2 regions of the Mesobacillus sp. genome follow, and region 1 is predicted to be linked to the other one. Evidence: riboswitches for the same ligand, from Rfam matches in the RefSeq annotation. Region 1 holds a riboswitch; the other holds the start of a gene.
What was found. Region 1 has a riboswitch for S-adenosylmethionine ahead of AC3EBE_RS10035 (methionine biosynthesis PLP-dependent protein). Riboswitches for the same ligand answer to the same signal wherever they lie in the genome.

Region 1 (3,418 bases):
GAATTTTGCAGGGAATAAAGCCGTTCACCCAGTTCTTTATCCTTTACAACTGCCAGTCCGGCAACTGTATCACTATGTCCTGAAAGGAATTTCGTTGCACTATGCAGGACAAGATCTGCTCCTGATTCAAGCGGTCTTTGCAAAAATGGAGTCAAGAAAGTATTATCGACAAACGAATATGCACCATGATCCTTCGCAAGTCTGCAGATGGCCTCAATATCCGTAACCTTCAGCAATGGATTCGAGGGCGTTTCTATATAAAATAAAGCTGTATTTGGCTTAATGGCATTTTTAACTGCTGTTATATCCGTCATCTCCACAAAGGTATGCTCTATACCGAAGCGGTTAAGCACCTGGGTGACCATTCGATAGGTTCCTCCATATACATCCTCAGTTATGACTACATGGTCGCCCTGAGAAAGAAGGAGAAAGGCGGTCGAAATGGCAGCCATACCGGAGGAAAAAGCAAAACCTCTTGCACCTCCTTCAAGGCTGGCGATGACATCTTCGAGCGCTTCCCGGGTAGGGTTTAAGCTTCTGCTGTAGTCATATTTGCCGAACTTGTCGACTGATGCCTGATGAAAGGTAGAGGCATGCTGAATCGGAACGCTGACACCGCCAGTAGCAGGGTCGAATTTATGCTTGTTATGCAATAGCTTTGTTTCAAATGTGTAAGATTGACTCATGCGTTCGCCTCCTGTTCAGCTTTTGAAAAAGCGCTGTTCAAATCCGCAATCAAATCGTCTGCATCTTCAATGCCAACCGAGAAACGGAGAAGCCGATCACAAACGCCAATTTCTTCACGGATTTCAGCAGGGATGTCTGCATGTGTCTGAGTTGCAGGGTATGTAATAAAGCTTTCGACACCGCCTAGGCTTTCGGCAAATGTAATGGTCGACAAGCTTTGTAAAAAAGGATTCACCATTGAAGGGGATTGAACCCTGAAGGAAATCATTCCGCCTCTGCCAGGATAGAGCACGTCACTGACAGCATCATGTTCCTTTAAATATTCTACCAGCTGTCTGGCATTACGTTCATGCCGCTCCATCCTTAATGATAATGTCTTCATTCCACGAATCAGGAGCCATGAATCGAATGGGCTGAGAACAGCACCGCCGCCATTATGATGGAGGAACAAGGAATCACACAATTCCTTGCCCTTTGCGACAATCAACCCGGCAAGGACATCATTGTGGCCTCCCAAATATTTAGTGGCGCTATGGATGACAATATCAGCACCAAGGGCAATTGGTTTTTGCAGAAGGGGAGTGTAGAACGTATTGTCAACAATGAGTAAAAGCCCATTAGCTTTTGCTATCTTTGCGATAGATTCTATGTCCGCCTGCTCCATAAGCGGATTTGTCGGAGTTTCAACAAACAATGCCTTCGTCCGCGGAGAAATAGAAGATTCAATTTCCTCTAAATTTGCCATATCTGCGTATGTACAGTTCAGCCCCCATTTTTTAAAGCCCTGCTCGAGCAATCGGTATGTTCCACCATATAAATCTTTTGATACTATCCATTTATCCCCATTCTGGAACAATGACAGGATCGTCCAGATAGCAGCCATACCTGAACTGCAGGCGAAACCCCGGTCTCCTTCTTCAAGATCGGCAATTGCTTTTTCAAGAATTTCACGAGTAGGGTTTCCTGTCCGGATATAATCATATCCGCTAGACTGGCCAATTCCTTCATGGCGATATGCGGTCGTTAGATAAATCGGGGGATTCACTGCCCCGGTAGCCGTCTCACTTCTGTTTCCAAGCTGTGCAAGCTTTGTATCAATCTTTGTCATTTTTCTCACTCCATCTGTTTAATGTAAACTCAATAAAAAAAAGTCTTCTATAAGAAGAAGACTTTGGAATTTACGAGCCATTCTCCTTATCTTCCAAGTTAACAAACTTGCTGGAATTAGCACCTTTTCAACTAAAGTTGAAGGTTGCTGAAGCTTCATCGGGCCAGACCCTCTGCTTCTCTTGATAAGAACTTATTCAATTATGAAATTTCTCTAAATATTACATCTCTTTTATGCGGATGTCAATCATTTTCTTATTAGCGCGTTAAAGGGCTGGTGTAGTTTCGTATAGAGATTAAGAGGTGATGCTTTTCAGAAGGAGGGGGCCAAGAGGTTTTATGGATTCCCGGGTAGCAAAAAAATTTTAAGTGGAGATAACCTGGAGATTCTTAAAGATTGCCTGTAAGGAAGAAAACTGCAAGAAGAGGGAATCTTGAGAACTTATATCTGCCCTGTAACGGAGAAATTTCTAAAAGGATGTAACCTATAAGGCTCTTAAAAATAGGGAAACTAAAGCATTATAGATACCAGAAAGTAAATAAAATACAGAAAGATATATAAACAAAAAGAACGTAGATTTCATTTTAAAACAAAAAAGCAGCCAGAGTAGGATATATCCCACCCGGGCCGCTTTTCAAAGCAAATAGTCTATTAATTCACACCGACTGCATCGAATGCTTGTTTAACAGAGTTAACTTCAGCAGATGTTGCACCATATAGGTCTGTTGCAGCCTGAACGAGACCTGCTCTGGCCTGGCTAAAGTTAGTAGAAGACGTGAAATAAACTGTGTTAGCGCGATAGAAGATTGCACCCAGCTTGGTCGTGCCAATTTCTTGAACTGTTACACCATAATGTGTGCCACCCTGGCTTAGAAGGTAAGCTGCTTTGTTGATAATTCCGCTGTTAGTGTGGACTCCGCCATTATCGGAAGTTCCAGTATAACGCTTTGAATAATGGTCTGGATCACCGTATTTAGTTGGATCACTCATTGAACGGAGCGCATCACCCGCTTTATTAGGTGTATAGATGTCCTCGCCGATTTCAAAATCAGGATTGTTGTTGTCATAGTATTCCATTAAAGTTCCAAAAATATCTGAAATCGCTTCATTTAAAGCACCAGATTCATACTGGTATACAAGGTCTGAGCTGAAGTCGGTAACCGCATGTGTTAATTCGTGAGCTACTACATCTAGTCCTCCTGAAAGCGGGATGAAAGTTGTTCCGTCTCCATCACCGTATACCATTTGCTGACCATTCCAGAATGCATTATTATAGCTTCTGCCATAATGAACTGTCGATTTAAGCGCAGCACCTTTATTGTCATAAGAGTTTCGTCCGAAAATATTCTTATAATAGTCATATGTCAATCCGGCATAATAGTGAGCATCAACAGCTGCACCATCATACTTAGCGTTCAGATTATTATCGGCATCCGACCATAAAGTACCCGGAGTGCGCTGTCTATTTTGTGCATCATAAGTGAAAACTCCTGAGCCGCGCGTATTATCCTGTAAATAATATGCACCATTTGAAAGCAGGGTATTTAAAGTTTTAGTATCACCTAGTACACCTACTCCTGATCCAACAGTGTTCGAGCCTGTTAATGAAGGGTCTGTCTTTCC
Region 2 (3,418 bases), on a different contig from region 1:
ACGCCGAGCCCCTTGCCTGCCCGGTTATGCTTCGTTATAAAAGGTTTTCCCTCGAAATCCCTGGCTGCTTCAAGCAGGTGTTCCTTCCCGACTGCCGCTATTGTCTTTGGCGTTTTTACACCATGCTTGTTTAGTTCAAGGTATTGTTTTACCTTGCTCACTTCAAGCTCAAGGGCCCTCGTTCCGTTGAATACTTTCCTGCCGTGGCTTTCCAGCCAGGCTAGTACTTGTGATGCATACTCTGGTGCAAAACGATGCCCCCTTGTATGGGAAGATGCACTCATCCTGCTGTAAAAGATGCCTTCTGGCGGCTCTGCTGTTAAATCCAATGTTCCCTGATCAAGATGCCATTCTTCAAACGGGACATTCAATTCCTCAAGTCTTTTTGTCAGATGAATGGTCCATTCGCTATTTTCATGAATTATATATACTTTGCTCATAGTTTCATCTCCTTTTTATTAGGCTCTGTTATACAAAGCTGTTGATTTTCGTTCCAGGCGCTTCGCTTTCCTCGGGGCGTGCGCTGAGCCTCCTCGGCGCTTCGCTTCTGCGGGGTAAAATGGCCCCTTCTTTTCGGGCCATTTCTACCTAGGTCTCACCTGCCCGCTTATCCCGAAGGAGTCTGCGCGCCTGGAACGAAGAGCAACAGGATTATAATTCAACATTGGTATATTACAGAGCCTTTTATTAAAAAAACTTAAACGGCCAGGCTTTTTCTTTTTTCCTCAACAAGCGGCATGACTTGTTTTGCGAACCGCTCCATTTCCTCAAGCTGAGGAGAGAATTGCAGAAGCAGCAGACCAAGTCCAGCTTCCTCATACTGTAAAATCTCTTCAGCAATCTGGTCTGGTGTTCCAATTAAATTTGGCCTCAATCCGCGATTGGAAACGGAGTAATCCTGAAGCTGGATCTGCTGTTCCAGCTGGGATTTGCTTGTGAAATCTTTAAAACCGGCATATGCACTGGATTCCTTCACATCCGTAATTCTTGCGAGTTCAGCCTGTGCCTCTTCCTCGGTATCCCTGCAAATGACGTAAGCTGCCATCCCGAACTCTGACAGCTCAGGATTCTCGGTTTTTGCTCTCCGAGATTTCATATCGGAAATCTTTCTTTCAATCTCTTCCACAGTGCCGCCATGCATCACATATGCATCACATTTTTCCACAATCGTCTGTTTGCCTTTCTCGCTTTCGCCACCGGCATACAAAATTGGATTAGGCCGCTGGACTGGTTTTGGATATAGCTTAGTATCTTTCAGCTGATAGAAATTTCCGTCAAAAGAAAAACTAGGTTCGCTCCAAAGCCCTTTCAGGACATCGATGAACTCCCTTGTTCTGTCATAACGCTCGTCATGCTCTGTGAAGATTCCGCCATACTGTCGGGCTTCCTCTTCTCACCATGCTGAAACGACATTCAGGGTAAATCGTCCATTACTGATTTGATCAATATTTGCTGCCATTTTGGCAGTGATTGCAGGATTGTGAAATCCCGGACGCACTGCTGCCATGATTTCTATCTTCTCAGTTACCGATGCCAGTGCCGCTGCAGTAGTCCAGGCTTCGAGCGAATCATGCTCCGGCCCTTTGATATCATTCAAGTAAAGCTCTGCTATTAAAGTTGTTGAATATCCCCAACGCTCTGCAGCCTGGATCAATTCCTTGTTATACTCGAACGTAGCCGGCATTTGTTCATCCTCAACATTTCTTAACCATCCACCGAAAATCGGCAGCCAAAAACCATACTTCATCCTAATCTCTCCTCCGCTGCTTAACATTAACTCTACTATACCAACCTGTTAAGTTGGCATTATGGATAAAAAATTTAACACTTAAAACTGTCAGAACAACTCGTTTTCCTTTTTACAAGTTGGATTGTTCTAATGCACCGTCTGGTACAATATTCCGCTTTTCAAATTTGAATCTTTCAAAAGTACAATCCTGAAAAAGCCTCCGATAAAACAAAAACTCCCTTCATAAAGAAGAGAGTTCAATAAGCACTCTCTTCTCATCTTTCAGACAATAATGTCCGCAGGAATTGGCACAGTATTCGTAAAGAACCTGTTGCCGAGGTTTCGCAGGGCCTATCCCTCCACCTCTCTTGATAAGAAGAAAATCATATAAAGTTTTAGTTCACTAAAGTGATAATATTCTAAATTAATATAAAAGTCAATTCGTTTACCGAAATATTTTTTTATTTTGTTTGGGCAAGCAAAAACTGATCTACACGCTGAGCTGCCTCTGTCAGGCGTTCAGACGGCTGCACCATTGCGATTCGGACATAGCCCTCTCCCTGTTTGCCAAAAGCATCACCTGGCACAACAGCGACTCCCTCCTCCTCAATCAGCTTGAATGCAAACTCTCGTGACTTCCACCCCGCAGGAATCTTTGCCCAGACAAACATAGTTGCCGGTGATTTAGCAACCTGCCAGCCGCTGTCCCTCAAACCATTGATCAAGGTATCCCGCCTTAGTTCATATTGATTCACCTGGTCCTGCAGGAAAGAGAAATCTGAAGTCAGCGCCGTCACTGCTGCTTTCTGGATCGGCAGAAAAATCCCGTAATCGATATGTGATTTGAAGGATGCGAGACAGCTTATGACTTCTGGATTCCCTACCACATATCCAATCCGGCAGCCTGCCATATTAAATGTTTTTGAGAGCGAGTTGAATTCCACGCCCACTTCCTTCGCACCAGGAACCGACATGAAGCTAATTTGCGGGTTATTGTCAAAAATCAGCTCTGAATAGGCAAAATCATGGACAACCAGGATATTATGCAGCTTTGCAAACTGCACAACCTCCTCGAAAAAGCTTCTATCCGCCAGCGCTGTGACAGGGTTTCCCGGGTAGCTTAATATCATCATTTTCGCTTTCGCCAATACATCTGCAGGAACTTCATCAAGCTTGGGCAGAAATTTGTTCTCCGCCAGCAACGGCATTGGATGAATCATCCCTCCCGCGATATTCACGCTAGCTTCATAGATTGGATAACCCGGATCAGGTACAAGCACATAATCCCCTGGATCGATGATTGCAGTAGCCAGATGAGCAAGTCCATCCTGCGATCCCATTAGCTGCAGCACTTCATTTTGATCATTCAGTTCTACTCCATAGCGCTCCCGGTAAAAATAAGCCACTGCCTCATTAAATTCGCTGATTCCCTTCAAAGTATATCCGTATTTGGAAGGATCCTTTGAATACTCAACAAGTGTATCAACAACAAAAGATGGCGGCTGAAAATCCGGGCTGCCAATACTAAGATCAATTACATCTTTCCCGTTCAGCTTGGCTGCCTGCTTCCGGTCGACTACCTCCTGAAAAATACTTGAAGACATTTTCCTGATCTTTTCTGATCCAATTAGATTCATAGCTTTTCCCCTCCACCGTTTTTGCATCCTGATGTATGTAGATTAATTATTC

Region 2: another riboswitch for S-adenosylmethionine. It lies ahead of AC3EBE_RS10560 (LLM class flavin-dependent oxidoreductase); the one in region 1 lies ahead of AC3EBE_RS10035 (methionine biosynthesis PLP-dependent protein).

The regions. Positions count from the first base shown of each region.
Region 1 covers NZ_JBYNSB010000025.1:100,764-104,181, reverse strand. The annotation lists gene metC (cystathionine beta-lyase) at 1-686, opposite strand, end outside; gene AC3EBE_RS10035 (methionine biosynthesis PLP-dependent protein) at 683-1,795, opposite strand; SAM riboswitch class I at 1,879-1,986, opposite strand; gene AC3EBE_RS10030 (M4 family metallopeptidase) at 2,447-3,418, opposite strand, start outside.
Region 2 covers NZ_JBYNSB010000027.1:34,329-37,746, reverse strand. The annotation lists gene AC3EBE_RS10565 (ATP-grasp domain-containing protein) at 1-440, opposite strand, end outside; partial or broken gene AC3EBE_RS10560 (LLM class flavin-dependent oxidoreductase) at 698-1,747, opposite strand; SAM riboswitch class I at 2,002-2,107, opposite strand; gene AC3EBE_RS10555 (LL-diaminopimelate aminotransferase) at 2,191-3,366, opposite strand.